One region of the Pantoea sp. UBA4549 genome, then DNA from elsewhere that is predicted to be linked to it. Evidence: predicted binding sites of a transcription regulator. Region 1 holds the regulator's gene; each other region holds the start of a gene.
The links. The regulator CRP, encoded in region 1, controls carbon source genes, mostly activating them, when cyclic AMP is high. The targets are predictions, from matches to a motif close to ATGTGANNNNNNTCACAT.

Region 1 (5,180 bases):
CTGCTGCCGCGCCTGCTGCGGCGGCGCGTCACGCTCAGACCCCACTGGCAGCGGCTGGAGCTGCCGGATGGCGACTTTGTCGATCTCGCCTGGAGCGAGGATCCGGCCCGGGCGCAACACAAACCGCGCATGGTGATGTTCCACGGGCTTGAAGGCCACTTTCGCAGCCCTTACGCACACGGTCTGATGCAGGCGTGTAAAGCGCGCGGCTGGCTTGGTGTGGTCATGCACTTCCGCGGCTGCAGCGGCGAACCTAACCGGCTGCAGCGCATTTATCACTCCGGTGAAACCGAAGACGCGACCTATTTCCTGCACTGGCTGCGGCGGGAATGGGGCAGCGTGCCGACGGCGGCGGTGGGCGTATCGCTGGGCGGTAACATGCTCGCCTGCTTACTCGGCCTGCAGGGCAACGAGGCACCGCTGGATGCAGCCGTGGCGATATCCGCGCCGCTGGCGCTGGCGCCCTGCAGTGAAAAACTGGATATCGGCTTTTCCCGCTTCTATCAGCATTATTTGCTGACGCAGCTGAAAAAGAATGCAATGCGCAAACTGCGCGCCTGGCCCGGCACGCTGCCGGTTGATGTGCTGCAGCTGCGCGCGTTTCGTCGTCTGCGCGAATTTGACGATGCGATCACCGCCCGCGCGCACGGTTTTCTCGACGCCAGCGATTACTATCAGCGCGCCAGCGCCCTGCCGCTGTTGACCGGCGTGCGCAAGCCGATGCTGATCATTCACGCCAAAGACGATCCCTTTATGACAGACGCGGTGATCCCGCAGCCGCAGCAATTGTCTGCCACAATTGAGTACCAGCTGACGCAGCAGGGTGGACACGTTGGCTTTGTCGGCGGCAGCCTGCTTAAACCCCATATGTGGCTGGAGCAGCGCGTGCCGGAGTGGCTCTCAACTTATCTGGATGGACAATTGTGATTATTCCGTGGCAGGAACTGGAAGTAACAACGCTGGAAAACCTGATTGAAAGTTTTGTCCTGCGCGAAGGCACTGACTACGGTGAGCAGGAGCGTAGCCTGGCGCAGAAAGTCGCTGACGTGCGCCGCCAGCTGCAGCAGGGCGAGGTGGTGCTGGTCTGGTCTGAGCTGCATGAAACGGTCAATATTATGCCGCGGCGCGAGTTTCGTGGCTGATGCGCTGCCGGATAATTCATGGTAACAATGCTCATCGCCCGATCTCACAGGGAGCACCCGTATGTCAGCCAGACACCCCGTTATCGCCGTTACCGGTTCCAGCGGCGCCGGTACCACGACAACCAGCCTTGCCTTCCGTAAAATTTTTCAGCAGCTGGGGCTGCATGCGGCCGAAGTAGAAGGCGACAGTTTTCATCGCTATACCCGGCCGGAAATGGATATGGCGATCCGTAAAGCGCGCGATCTGGGCCGTCACATCAGCTATTTTGGTCCGGACGCCAATGATTTTGGCCTGCTGGAGCAGACGTTCCGGCATTATGGTGAAAACGGCATCGGAGAGTCGCGTAAATATCTGCACACCTATGACGAAGCGGTGCCGTGGAATCAGGTACCGGGCACGTTTACCCCCTGGCAGCCGCTGCCGGAAAACACCGACGTGCTGTTTTATGAGGGCCTGCACGGCGGGGTGGTCACACAGCAGCATAACGTGGCAGAGCATGTTGACCTGCTGGTTGGCGTGGTGCCCATCGTTAACCTTGAGTGGATCCAGAAACTGGTGCGCGATACCAGCGAACGGGGCCACTCGCGCGAAGCGGTAATGGATTCCGTGGTACGGTCGATGGAAGATTACATCAATTACATTACGCCGCAGTTTTCCCGCACGCACCTTAACTTTCAGCGCGTACCGACCGTTGATACCTCCAATCCGTTCGCCGCCCGCGAGATCCCCTCACTGGATGAGAGTTTTGTGGTGATCCATTTTCGCGGCCTGGAAGGCATCGCTTTCCCCTATCTGCTGGCGATGATTCAGGGATCGTTTATTTCGCATATGAATACGCTGGTGGTACCGGGCGGCAAGATGGGGCTGGCGATGGAGCTGATTATGATGCCGCTGGTGCAGCGGCTCATCGAAGGCAAGCGGATTGAATAGGGTCAGTGCCTGCCAGTCGGCGTAACATCGGTCGCCATGAATGGCGACCCTGCATAGCCTGTTTCACGGGTACAGAGGGACGTGCAGCGGCGCCTGTTACAGCTCAACCACCTCGTGGCTATGGGTGATCTCCACGCCTTTGCCGAGCATGATCGCCACCGAGCAATATTTTTCTGCCGACAGGTCAACCGCTCGCGCTACCGCTTTCTCGCTCAGCGCTTTTCCACTGACGATAAAATGCAGGTTAATCTGTGTAAAAATACGTGGCGCTTCTTCACGCCGTTCTGAGGTGAGTTTGACCTCACAGTCAGCCACATCATTGCGCCCTTTTTGCAGGATCGACACCACATCAATCGCGCTGCAGCCACCGGCCGCCATCAGTACCATCTCCATCGGGCTTGGCGCTTTATCGCCTGAATTCCCGTCCATTAATAACTGATGTCCCGATGAGGATTCTCCGAGAAAGGTCAGCCCTTCCACCCATTTTACACGTGCCTGCATTATTCTTTCTCCTGAAGCGGCGTTTTGCGCCAGAGTACGCGTTCATCCGGCAAACAGCAATCGCCCGCCTGCTGAAGCGAGACAACACAAGACAGCCTGCAAAAGCTGTGCTACAAACAGAGCTGAAAATTTCTTCGTCGTGGCTGATGAAGACGGGCAGAATCAAAAGCAGAGCTTACACATCCGCCCGGATAATTTTTATTAACAGGACGCGCTGGACGATTTCATCGCCTGACAGGGAATGAATGCCCCTGTATTTTGGGCACGATTACAATAGAGGATAATAGCGAATGGTTCTCGGCAAACCGCAAACAGACCCTACACTCGAATGGTTCCTGTCCCATTGCCATATTCACAAATATCCATCCAAAAGCACGCTGATTCATCAGGGTGAAAAAGCAGAAACGCTCTACTACATCGTTAAAGGTTCCGTTGCGGTACTGATTAAAGATGAAGAAGGCAAAGAGATGATCCTCTCCTATCTCAATCAGGGAGATTTCATCGGCGAACTCGGCCTGTTTGAAGAGGGCCAGGAGCGCAGTGCCTGGGTGCGTGCGAAAACAGCCTGCGAAGTTGCTGAAATTTCATACAAAAAATTTCGTCAGCTGATTCAGGTTAACCCGGATATTTTGATGCGCCTGTCGGCGCAGATGGCACGTCGCCTGCAGGTGACATCAGAAAAAGTGGGTAACCTGGCCTTCCTGGACGTTACCGGCCGCATTGCACAGACGCTGCTTAATCTGGCTAAACAGCCGGATGCCATGACGCATCCTGACGGTATGCAAATTAAAATCACCCGTCAGGAGATTGGTCAGATCGTGGGTTGCTCACGGGAAACCGTTGGCCGCATCCTGAAAATGCTGGAAGATCAGAATCTGATCTCCGCACACGGTAAAACCATCGTCGTCTACGGCACCCGCTAAGCTGTTTCACCCCCACGGCGTGATGGCACCATCACGCCGTTTCTGTTTGCGATAAGCTGATGTGGCGCCGAATCATCTACCATCCCGAAGTCAACTACGCTCTGCGTCAGACGCTGGTGCTGTGCCTGCCTGTCGCGCTGGGATGGCTGTGTGGCGATCTGCAAAAAGGCCTGCTGTTCTCGCTGGTGCCCGCCTGCTGCAATATTGCCGGCCTTGATACGCCGCATAAACGTTTTTTCAAACGTCTGATCGTGGGCGGTACGCTTTTCGCCACCGGCAGTTTCCTGATCCAGTATCTCACTGACGCCGCGATCCCGCTGCCGCTTATTATGCTGGTGCTGCCGCTGCTTATTGGCGTGACGGGCGAAATCAGCCCGCTGCACGGACGTCTGCTGCCCGGCACGCTGATTGCCGCTATTTTTACGCTGAGTCTGGCAGGACGCATGCCGATCTGGGTGCCGCCGCTGCTCTATATTGGCGGCACGTTCTGGTATGGCCTGTTTAACTGGTTCTGGTACTGGCTGTGGAAAGAGCAGCCGATGCGTGAAACGCTGAGCCTGCTCTATCGTGAACTGGCGGATTACTGCGATGCCAAATATACCCTGCTGACGCAGCTGACCGATCCGGAGAAAGCGCTGCCACCGCTGCTGGCGCGTCAGCAGAAAGCAGTTGATCTGATCACCACCTGCTATCAGCAGATGCATATGCTCTCTGCCAGTCGCGACAACAGCCATAAGCGGCTGACGCGTGCTTTCCAGGTGGCACTCGATCTGCAGGAGCACATCGCTGTCAGCCTGCACCAGCCGGAGAAAGTGCAGAAGCTGGTCGAGCAGAGTCATGCCGAAGCCGTTATCCGCTGGAATGCAAAAACCATTTCGGCACAGCTCAGGCTGCTGGCGGATGCCATCCTCTATCATCAGTTGCCCGCCCGCTTTCAGATGGAAAAGCCGCTCAGCGCGCTGGAAAAGATAGCGCGGCAGCATCCGGATAATCCGGTTGGTCACTTCTGTCTTTATCATTTCAGCCGTATCGCCCGCGTGCTGCGCACTCAGAAACCGCTTTATACGCGCGACCTGATGGCCGATCGCCAGCGGCGTCTGCCGCTGCTGCCCGCCCTGCGCAGCTATCTGTCGTTCAGGTCCGGCGCCCTGCGCAGCGCAGCCCGCTTTGCCGTTATGCTGATGTTCGGCAGCTTTATTGCGCTGTTTTTCAATATTCCCAAGCCCTACTGGATCCTGATGACCATTATGTTTGTCAGTCAGAACGGCTACAGCGCTACGCGCGTGCGCATTCAGCACCGGGCGCTCGGGACCTTTGCCGGACTCCTGATTGCCGCCGCCTCGCTGCGTTTCGCCGTACCGGAGTCGATCGCGCTGCTGTTTATGCTGGCCATCACGCTGGCCAGTTATCTGGTGACGCGCAAATATTATGGCTGGTCGATGATTGGCTTTACCGTGACGGCGGTGTATTCACTGCAGCTGCTGTCGCTGAACGGTGCTCAGTTTCTGCTGCCGCGCATGATGGATACGCTGATGGGATGTCTGATTGCATTCGCCGGTATGATCTGGCTATGGCCGCAGTGGCAGAGCGGTTTGCTGCGGCAGAATGCGCACGATGCGCTGGAGGCCTATCAGGAGGCGCTGCGCATGCTGCTGGGGCCGGAACACTCGCCGGAAAAGCTGG
Region 2 (5,180 bases), on a different contig from region 1:
GCGTCATTAACAGCATTGTTAATGTAATAAACGAAGCGCCAATCTCACCGCAATGAGATTGGGCAACGTCTAACTGGCTTATACTACAAGACTTTTGCTGGTGTGAATCAATTTTACCGCAAAAAAAAGAAGCATTTCCCTGATAGTAACCATCAGGAAAAAATGGTGCGAATTGTTATATTGTGAACGCCGAATTAAATGATCTTCATCTCTTCTGGTAAGAACAAATCTCAGCATTTAGTTAAATAACAGCGGCCTTGCATCTATTAGCGATTTTCCGATCCTGATGGGTAGTGGTAAACACTGCGGCTAATGTCGAGCAAACGACAGCTGCGGCGGGTTCCAATATCAAAGGTCGTCTGCAAAAAGTTGACTGCCTGACGCTTTTCATTGGTGGTAAAGAAGTTTTTAAGCACGCTCTGCAGCATCTCTTTGTCTGAACTCAACGTTTGCAGCTCACGGGTAAGATTCTGTAGTTTGTCCTCTAACTCTTTGATTTTTCTTCCTTCTTCAGAAGAAAGACCTGAAAATTTCTTCTTCCAGCTGTAGAAGGTAGCCTCTGAAATGCCGAGCTCTTCACAAATCTCCCTGACTTTTACTCCTGTTTCAGAAGCTTTAATGGCATTTGTGATTTGCTCTTCGCTATATCGTGACTTTCTCATAAATGCTCTTACCTTTCTTATCAATTAGTGGATGAGAATTACTGTATTAATATCTGGCACTGCAAAAACGGTATTAATGCAGTATTAAAGTGCGCGATTTGAATTGCGAGGGATAAATTAAGATATTTAGAATAAATATCATCATGGGATAAATCTTATTTTATTATGAATGCCAATGAACATCTTCCTGGCATTGGCTTTTTGATATAGATTCATTCCATCCCAAATGCAGAAAAATACGACAAACATTGGATATTCGGTACAGCTTTCTTGCAAAAAAGAGAGGGCGTGCCAGTAAACTTTTGTCTCGAATTCGGGTTGAAATCGTTTACATCCGCTGAAATTCGCACCAGATTTAATCAGAATTTTCCTGAATTTCTCTTCTAAATCCTGACGCGAGTCTCATTTTTCGGACCAGCCTGGTTTGAAGTTATTAATTTTTGTCAGGCCCACTGAGCGCTTGTTAATTCATTTCAAGGACGTTTTACCGCAAGGCAGTTGCTGTAAGTAATACTAAGGACCAGTCAATGAAATTGAGCGTAATGTCTAATGCCGTCTGGATGATGTCTGAAAAAGTCGTCTCGGTGTTCGGCGTCATCTTTGTCACCTCCTATGTGGCAAAATCGTTTGGCCCGACCATATTTGGCCAGATGGCATTTTCAGCTTCGCTATTCTCCATGGTGCAGACCGTGGCGATTTTCGGTACCGAAACCATCCTGTTCAAGCGCATCAGCAAAAGTGCGCCTAAAGGTCTGCGTCTGATGGCCGTGGCGCGTACCATGCGTCTCGCATTGCTGTTGCTGACCTCCATCCCGGTCTTGATTTGGGTCTGGTACAACATGCAGGAGAATTTTCTCGCCTTTGCACTGGCCTCATTTATCTCCTCGGTGTTTGTAACGCAGGACACTTTTAGCGTCTACAACAACGCACGGCTCGCTTCGCGACTCAATACGCTGGCTAACTCAGTGGGACTCCTGCTTGGCTTCGCCCTGAGCTTTACCATCGCATGGCTGCATCTCAATCCGCTGTGGCTGACCGTGTCCATCGTGGCGGTCACGCTGGTGCCTTATCTCATCAAGCGCATCAATTTTTACCGTGAGCATCAGGATATTGCGCCGCCGCAACAGAAACGCACCACCTATCTGCGCTACCTGATGTATGCCGGTTTGCCGCTGGCTATCTCCAGTATTTTTATCTCCGTGCAGGTGAAAGCGGCACAGATGTTCCTGGCCGGTATCGCCTCAGCCCGCGATCTGGGTCTGTTCGCTGCGGCCAATACTATTTCGGCTTCGTGGATTTTTATCCCGGTTGCCATCATCACTTCCTGCTTTTCGGAAATTTTCCGTGAGCGTGGAGCAGCCGCAATCAAACTCACCGCGCGGCTGAACGGCTATGTCATGGGAGTTTCATTGCTGTTATTGGCGGTGATCGCCATGTTTGGCGAGAAGATCATCATCGCGTTATATGGTCACGAGTACACACAATCGGGAAGTCTCGTTACGTTACTGTCGTTAGCAACCTGCTTTTCGGCAATGGGGACCGTAGCTTACCGCTACATGGTCAAAGAGGGCGGGTTTAACTATCTGCTGAAGAAGATCCTCTGCCTGATGGTCATCAGCCTGCCACTCTCATGGTGGCTGATTCAGGGCTACGGCATTATGGGTGCCGCCTGGAGCGTCTTCATCACTGAACTGCTCTCCCTTACCGTAATGAATTACTTCTTTAAAAACGGCGTCATTCAAAAAATTCAGGTTTCCTCACTCAACTACAAAACCTACAAATGAGGTCAGATATGCTCAGGTTGAAAGAAGAACTCAGAAGAAGCGTTCAGTATTTTATCAAGAAGATGCCCTGGGCTACGCAGGATCGCATCTACTACTTCCGTAAATTCCGTAAGCTGCCTAATCTGCGCGAGCCAAAGGTGTTTAACGAGAAGGTGCTGTATCGCAAATTTGTGTATGGCGACTATCAAATCTATGGTCGCCTGTCGGACAAGTATTCAGTACGTGAATACATTGCTGAGAAGGTAGGCAGTGAGTATCTGATCCCGCTGGTCTATGAAACCAGCGATCCGCATTCGCTCCATACGCTGTCGCAGTGGAAGAATACTGTGATCAAGCCTAACCATGGCTCTAACATGGTTGAAATCCTGCTGGAAGAGCCGGATGCGCTGAAGAAGCAGCAGATCATCAGCGACTGTCATCGCTGGCTGAAAACGGATTTCGCTAATGAAGCGCGTGAAATCCACTATCGCTACATTAAGCCGCGTATTCTGGTAGAGCAGTATATCGGTGATGGCAAAAGTGCGCCGATTGACTACAAATTTCACATGTTCAACAAGCGCGATGGCAATTTTGAATATGTGCTGCAGGTGATCTACAACCGCTGCAACCCGCTGTTGTCGATGAACTTTTACGTCAATAATCTGAATGAGGCGTATCACAAGATCCGCGATACCGGCCTGGATGTTGAGCCCATTTTACCGCAGCTGCAGAAGGCGCTGGCGCTGAGTAAGACGCTGGCCAGCGATTTCGACTATGTACGCGTTGACTGGTACATCCATGGGGAAGAGATCTACTTCGGTGAGCTGACCTTCACGCCGGGTGCCGGGCTGGTAACCGGCCTGGACCGCGGTCTGGACCAGATGATGGGTGATATGTGGATTCAGGATCGTCGCGGTACGAAGAGACCGGGCGTTTCGGTTGCGGAAGTCGGTATTCCCGCCGTGTTGAAGAAAATTTGATCGTACAGCAATATAAAGAACCCCGCGGCGCGGGGTTTTTTATGCGCTCTGTTCAGGGTATTGGCCACTCAGCCGGCGCCTGACTCATCACATCAATAAAAGCCTGTTTGCTAATCTGCATAAAGTTATGCACGTTCTCCATGCTCAGCGTAATCCCCAGCAGGCCGGTCACAAACCAGCAGGACATTCCCACGCCAAGACCGCCACACAGCAACGCCATAACCGGATGACTCTTTTGCCGCAGTTTTATTTTCATTGAGCTGGCGAGAAACATCAGAACGGCGCTCAGAATACCCCAGCGCATCACCAGTAAGCTGGTTGTTAACGTAGCCATTGAGAAAAAACCCCTTTGAATCAGTGATATCCCTGACATTAACCGGACATCACTGACGGCAAAGAGCGCGTCAGGAAACGCTCTCACGTCATAATAAGTGTGATTTGGATCACATTATATCAGCGAGTTTGAAATTTTGAACAAATTTTGTACCCGTAACTGCCGGGCTAAGGGGAGGGTGTGAAGCTGAAGAGGGGGGCGCCTGTGTATCAGGCGCACCGATCACCGGACAGGACAACATTCACCGGTGGTACGCTGAGCAAAACTGTTCATTGTGTCGCTGCAGCCAAAGCTGAGCAGGCGAGGTCGCTGGGCAATAGCCTGACGACGCATCGCGTGACGATACGCGGTAGGGGTCTGTGAAAACTGCCGACGAAACACGCGTGAAAAGGTTTGCTGCGAGTCGTAACCATACTGCATAGCGATATCAAAAACCGGCCGCTGCGTCTGCAGCAGCGCTTCTGCCGCCATTGTCAGACGCCGTTCACGAATATAGCCACCCAGCGTCTGTTTCGTCACGGTACGGAACATACGCTGCAGATGCCATTTTGAGTAACCCGATTTTGCCGCCACATCATCAATTGACAGTGCTTTATCCAGATTCTGATCGATCCAGTTAGTCAGTGAATGAATGATTTCCTGTTGCATCATAGCCTCATCCTTCTGAAAGGGTGTCACCCGGTGAGAAATTCGTACTTTTGATGGTGAGCGAGTATAGTTCCTCAAGTTAACTTGAGGTAAAGGCTGATGGTAAAAAAAGAGCGTAACTATCCAAAGCCGGTGCTGACGCCGGGGGAAGTGGCGAAACGTAGCGGCGTAGCGGTCTCGGCACTGCACTTTTATGAAACCAAAGGGTTGATCTCCAGCACCCGTAACAGCGGCAATCAGCGACGCTACAGCCGTGACGTACTGCGCCGCGTGGCGATCATTAAAATTGCGCAGCGTATCGGTATTCCACTGGCGACGGTAGGTGAGAGCCTGATGCATGTGCCGGCGAATAAACGTATGTCAACGCAGGAGTGGGATGCGCTGACACAGCACTGGCGTGAGGAGCTGGATAAGCGCATTGAGACGCTGACGCGGCTGCGGAACGATCTGGATGGGTGTATTGGCTGTGGCTGTTTGTCGATGCGTGACTGTCCGTTACGTAACCCCGGCGACCGGCTGGCACAGCAGGGCTCAGGCGCCGTGCTGCTTGACCCGGAGCAGGATGAGCAGGGGCGTTAATCCGCTATACTGGTGCGATACCTTTATCAGCAAGGAGCTGTGTATGATCACTGTTCATCATCTGGAAAACTCCCGTTCACATCGTGTGTTATGGCTGCTGGAAGAGCTGGCGGTACCGTATCAGATCAAACGTTATCAGCGGGAAAATACGATGCTGGCCCCTGACGAGCTGAAGAAGGTACATCCGCTGGGTAAATCACCGGTGATAACCGAT
Region 3 (5,180 bases), on a different contig from region 1:
GGAGCCGGCTCTATCAGGGCATTAACGTAAACGGCGGCGAGCGCGTGCGTCAGCTGGCGCAGGATGGCCATGAAATAGTCTATGTGCCCTGCCACCGCAGCCATATGGATTACCTGCTGCTCTCCTACGTGCTTTATCATCAGGGACTGGTGCCGCCGCACATCGCTGCCGGTATCAATCTCAACTTCTGGCCAGCCGGACCGATTTTCCGCCGGCTGGGGGCCTTCTTTATTCGCCGTACTTTCAAGGGCAATAAACTCTACTCCACCGTATTCCGCGAATATCTGGGCGAGCTGTTCAGCCGTGGCTACTCGGTTGAGTACTTTGTTGAGGGCGGGCGCTCGCGCACCGGTCGCCTGCTCGATCCCAAAACCGGCACGCTCTCCATGACGCTGCAGGCGCTGCTGCGCGGCGGCAGCCGCCCGATCACCTTTGTCCCGATTTACATCGGCTATGAGCATGTAATGGAAGTGGGGACTTACGCCAAAGAGCTGCGCGGCGCGGCGAAAGAGAAAGAGGGCTTTGTGCAGATGGTGCGCGGCCTGCGTAAGTTGCGCAATCTTGGTCAGGGCTACGTTAACTTTGGTGAACCGCTGCCGCTGGTTAACTATCTGAACAAGCATATTCCTGAGTGGCGCGAGGCGATTGACCCTATCGATCCGCAGCGCCCCGCGTGGATGACGCCAGCGGTGAACGATATCGCTGCCAGCCTGATGGTACGTATTAACGAAGCGGGTGCGGCCAACGCCATGAACCTGTGTGTGACCGCGCTGCTGGCGTCGCGTCAGCGCTCACTGACGCGTGAGCAGCTGACGGAGCAGCTGGAGTGTTACACGCAGCTGCTGCGCAACGTGCCCTATTCACCGGAAGCCACGGTGCCCGATCTGAGCGCCGAAGCGCTGCTGGATCACGCGATGGGCATGAACAAGTTCGAAACCGAGCAGGACAGCATCGGCGATATTATTATTCTGCCGCGCGAGCAGGCCGTGCTGATGACCTACTACCGCAATAACATTCAGCATATGCTGGTGATGCCGTCGCTGATTGCGGCGATTGTGCAGCAGCACCGCGAAATCAGTGAAGCCGAGCTTCTGCGTCAGGTGAGTCTGGTCTATCCGATGCTGAAAAGTGAGCTGTTCCTGCGCTGGGAAAGTGCTGAACTGCCGGCGCTGCTTAATGCGCTGTGTGCGGAGATGGCGCGGCAGGGTCTGGTGACGCAGCTGGACGGGCAGATTAAGCTGAGCGCCGCGCGCTACCGCACGCTGCAGCTGCTGGCGGCCGGTATTCGTGAAACGCTGCAGCGCTTTGCGATCACCTTTGCCATTCTCAGCGCCAAACCCACGATTAACCGTGGCACGCTGGAGAAAGAGAGTCGTACGCTGGCGCAGCGTCTGTCAGTGCTGCACGGTATCAATGCTCCGGAGTTCTTTGATAAAGCGGTGTTTACCACGCTGGTGCTGACGCTGCGCGATGAGCGTTATATCAGCGACTCCGGTGATGCCGATGCGGAGCGCACGCACGTGATGTGGCAGATGCTGGCGGAGCTGGTCACCAGCGATGTGCGTCTGACAATTGAAAGTGCGGTCGCACACGAGTAAGGCAGGCAGGCAGGGACGCTCTTATGCGTCCCTGCCGGTTCAGAACAGCGCCAGAAACGGCTGCGTATTCAGCAGCACACCCGCAAACAGCACCAGCCCCACGTAGTTATTGTTCAGAAACGCCTGAAAGCAGGCGTCACGTTCGCGCCGGGCGATCAGGCTCTGCTGATAGACAAACAGCGCGCCGGCAGCCAGCAGTGACCAGTAGAAGGCCCCGTTCAGATTCAGTATGCTTCCCACCAGCGCCATCAGCCCCAGCGCAGCCAGCTGCAGCAGGCCAATAATCAGCTTGTCAAAACGACCAAACAGAATCGCCGTGGATTTGACGCCTATTTTCAGATCGTCATCGCGATCCACCATGGCGTACTGCGTATCGTAGGCCACCGTCCAGCAGATGTTGGCGAAGAACACCAGCCAGCAGACTAAAGGTAAGGACTCACTTACGGCGGCCCACCCCATCGGAATCGCCCAGCCAAAAGCTGCGCCGAGCACCACCTGCGGCAGATGGGTATAGCGCTTCATAAAGGGATAGACCCACGCCAGCGCCAGCCCGCCAAAAGAGAGCAGGATGGTCATGCGATTCATGGTCAGCACCAGCATAAATGCCAGCAGGCCCAGAGCAGCAAACAGCAGCTTTGCCTCTTTCTCTGAAACCGCCCCGCTCGCCAGCGGCCGGCCAGCGGTGCGTTTGACGTGGCCATCCACGTTTCGATCGGCGTAATCGTTGATGACGCAGCCCGCAGCGCGCATCACAATCACGCCGAGCACAAATACGATCAGCACCGGAAGCGGCGGCACCGCCATGCCAGCCAGCCACAGCGCCCAGAGCGTAGGCCACATCAGCAGCAGCGTGCCGATAGGTTTGTCGATGCGCATCAGGCGGCTGTAAGCCTGCCATTTGCTTGCAGTTAATGATTTTTGCACGGTTTCATCCTTGCTGCAGCGCGCGGTAAAGCGGCGATGCCGGTAAAAAAAGTTCAGTTAACAGAAGGGGCTTGTCCGACAGGCGCAGACGCGAACGCCGTCCCCAGAGATCGCCGGCCTGGCCGGGATGAATAAAGTCACGGCTCAGCGCGGAAGAGGCAAAAAGATAGCGCCCCAGTGGACGTGTGCCAAGCTGCTGCAGCATCTGCTCCGGTCCCTGCAGCGTACTTTCCGGCACCACGGTGCGCCCCAGCAGCCACGGCTCACCGTCGCCGCACAGCACGATTTCGCGCAGCCAGAAGCGCGTATCATCCGGCAGAAAAGCAGCTTCCGCTGCCACTTCCGCTGCGCTGACAAAGCCTTCACGGAGAGGTTCAACGGTAACCTGCCCGCAGTGCTGCTCAAAACGGCGCGTCATGGAATCTTCTTCCAGCAGCCAGTCGAGCAAGGGTGCTGGCAGCGGGATGGAGGCGGATAGCCACTGCAGGGCATATAACTGGCGCAGCGCATCGTGCGACATCAGGCGATCTCCGGCAAAAAAGTTGCCTCAGTTTACCGCAGAGCGCGGCCGCTGGCACGGCCGCGAACGCCAGGGAGAATAATGACCGTTTATTCGCGCTTCAGCCGGTTGCTGTTTGCCAGCCATAGTGTGACCACCAGAATCAGAATTGCGGCCGAATAGCAGAGCGTGTCGAACGGATTTTTATGGTCAACAATAATCAGCCGGATAATGGCGGTGATGCCGATATAAACAAAGTAGCGCAGCGGAAAGTGATAGCCCGACTGGAAATATTTCACAATCAGCGCGATAAATTCAAAGTAGAGAAAGTAGATCACAATGCCTTCAATCAGCAGATAGGATGACGCCTGCTCACCGGTGCTGAACAGCACGTTAGCCAGATGAATCGTCTCCTTGCCGAGAAAAACAACCAGGATCACGGCCAGGATCAACAGGCCGATATTAAGTACCCACTGCAGCACCGTCGCGATGAGCTGACCGGCGGCTGATTTATCTGTCATTGCTGCGTCCTTAGTGCGCAAACGAGAAGGGCACCATCATGCTGCAATGTGATCTGAATCACAATATGACGTTAAGAGCGCCGTTCTCTGCCGGGCGCGCCGTAAACGCCGTGGATATCTCATTGCGGTGAGTGGGATTCAGCTACAGTTAACAGGTCGACACCGCTTCAGGTTATTTATATCTAACGAAAAATTCATGCGGTGCGATACCGTTCTTCCCCCGCTGCCGTGCTCGCCAGGCAGGCAGCTGGCTGCTTTTTGCCTGGCGTACAGGAGCCTGCGACCGTGCTAACTCTGCTTAATCTGCTTTCTGCTGTCGCACTGCTGGTCTGGGGCACGCACATTGTGCGCACCGGCATCATGCGCGTTTACGGCGCCGATCTGCGGCGGGTACTGAGCCGCAGCGTGGAAAAAAAGCCAATGGCTTTTCTGGCCGGCATTGGCGTTACCGCTCTGGTGCAGAGCAGCAACGCCACTACGCTGCTGGTAACCTCGTTTGTGGCGCAAAATCTGGTCAGCCTTACGCCTGCTCTGGTGGTGGTGCTGGGGGCTGACGTCGGAACAGCCATTATGGCGCGCGTGCTGACCTTTGATCTCTCCTGGCTCTCGCCGCTGTTTATCTTTTTTGGCGTGGTCTTTTTCCTCAGCCGCAAACAGACGCGCGTCGGACAGATGGGCCGCGCCGCCATTGGTCTTGGCCTGATCCTGCTGGCGCTGCAGCTGATTGTCACCGCTGCGCGTCCGATCACGCAGGCCGCGGGCGTGCAGGTGCTGTTCTCTACGCTAACCGGCGATACGCTGCTGGATGCGCTGATTGGTGCCGTTTTTGCCATCGTCAGCTACTCCAGCCTGGCGGCGGTGCTGATCACCGCGACCCTGACGGCTGCTGGCGTGATCTCTTTCAAAGTTGCGCTCTGTCTGGTCATTGGTGCCAACCTCGGCAGCGGCCTGCTGGCGATGATCAACGCCAGCGGCTCTAATGCGGCAGGTAAGCGGGTGGCGCTCGGCAGCCTGCTGTTCAAGCTTATCGGCAGCATTGCAGTGCTGCCGTTTGTGGATTTCATCGCTGATTTGCTGGATCGGCTGCCGGTGAATGATGAAGAGCTGGTGATCTTTTTCCACGTTTTCTACAACCTGACGCGCTGCCTGATCATGGTGCCGTTTGCAGCACCGATGGCGCGTCTCTGCCAGCGCATGATTGCCAACGACGCAGAGAATCAGGCGCACCTCAAGCCCAGACATCTGGATAAAAGCGCGCTGGATACGCCTGCGCTGGCGCTGGTCAATGCGGCACGGGAGACCCTGCGTATGGGCGACGTGCTGGAGCAGATGCTGGAGTCGTTCAGCCGCGTGGTGCGGGGCGAACTGCGTGAAGCGCACCGGGTGCGGCAGCTGGATGATGATGTTGACGTGCTTTATACCGCCATAAAACTCTATCTGGCGCGCATGCCGCGCGAAGATCTGGCGGAAGATGATTCGCGGCGCTGGGCTGAAATCATTGAGATGGCGCTGAATCTTGAGCAGGCGGGTGACATCATTGAGCGCATGAGCGGTGACGTTGCGGATAAATCGCTGCAGGCGCGACGCGCCTTTTCGGCAGAGGGGCTGGAAGAGCTGAATACGCTCCAGGAGCAGGTA

Region 2: B3041_RS00135 (YjcB family protein) is a predicted target of CRP. The motif match lies at 3,837-3,854, and genes of this name have one in related genera.
Region 3: psiE (phosphate-starvation-inducible protein PsiE) is a predicted target of CRP. The motif match lies at 3,589-3,606, and genes of this name have one in related genera.

What each region holds. Positions count from the first base shown of each region.
Region 1 is NZ_DGLH01000012.1:123,692-128,871, reverse strand. Features, by position in the region: gene B3041_RS12425 (hydrolase) at 1-927, shown strand, start outside; gene B3041_RS12420 (YheU family protein) at 924-1,142, shown strand; gene B3041_RS12415 (phosphoribulokinase) at 1,204-2,073, shown strand; gene B3041_RS12410 (OsmC family protein) at 2,170-2,574, opposite strand; gene crp (cAMP-activated global transcriptional regulator CRP) at 2,865-3,497, shown strand; gene B3041_RS12400 (YccS/YhfK family putative transporter) at 3,557-5,180, shown strand, end outside.
Region 2 is NZ_DGLH01000001.1:25,377-30,556, forward strand. Features, by position in the region: gene B3041_RS00120 (transposase) at 267-662, opposite strand; gene B3041_RS00125 (polysaccharide biosynthesis C-terminal domain-containing protein) at 1,190-2,446, shown strand; gene B3041_RS00130 (ATP-grasp fold amidoligase family protein) at 2,455-3,405, shown strand; gene B3041_RS00135 (YjcB family protein) at 3,458-3,739, opposite strand; gene soxS (superoxide response transcriptional regulator SoxS) at 3,962-4,390, opposite strand; gene soxR (redox-sensitive transcriptional activator SoxR) at 4,487-4,966, shown strand; gene B3041_RS00150 (glutathione S-transferase family protein) at 5,010-5,180, shown strand, end outside.
Region 3 is NZ_DGLH01000001.1:421-5,600, reverse strand. Features, by position in the region: gene plsB (glycerol-3-phosphate 1-O-acyltransferase PlsB) at 1-1,598, shown strand, start outside; gene ubiA (4-hydroxybenzoate octaprenyltransferase) at 1,638-2,522, opposite strand; gene ubiC (chorismate lyase) at 2,527-3,042, opposite strand; gene psiE (phosphate-starvation-inducible protein PsiE) at 3,132-3,542, opposite strand; gene B3041_RS00005 (Na/Pi cotransporter family protein) at 3,828-5,180, shown strand, end outside.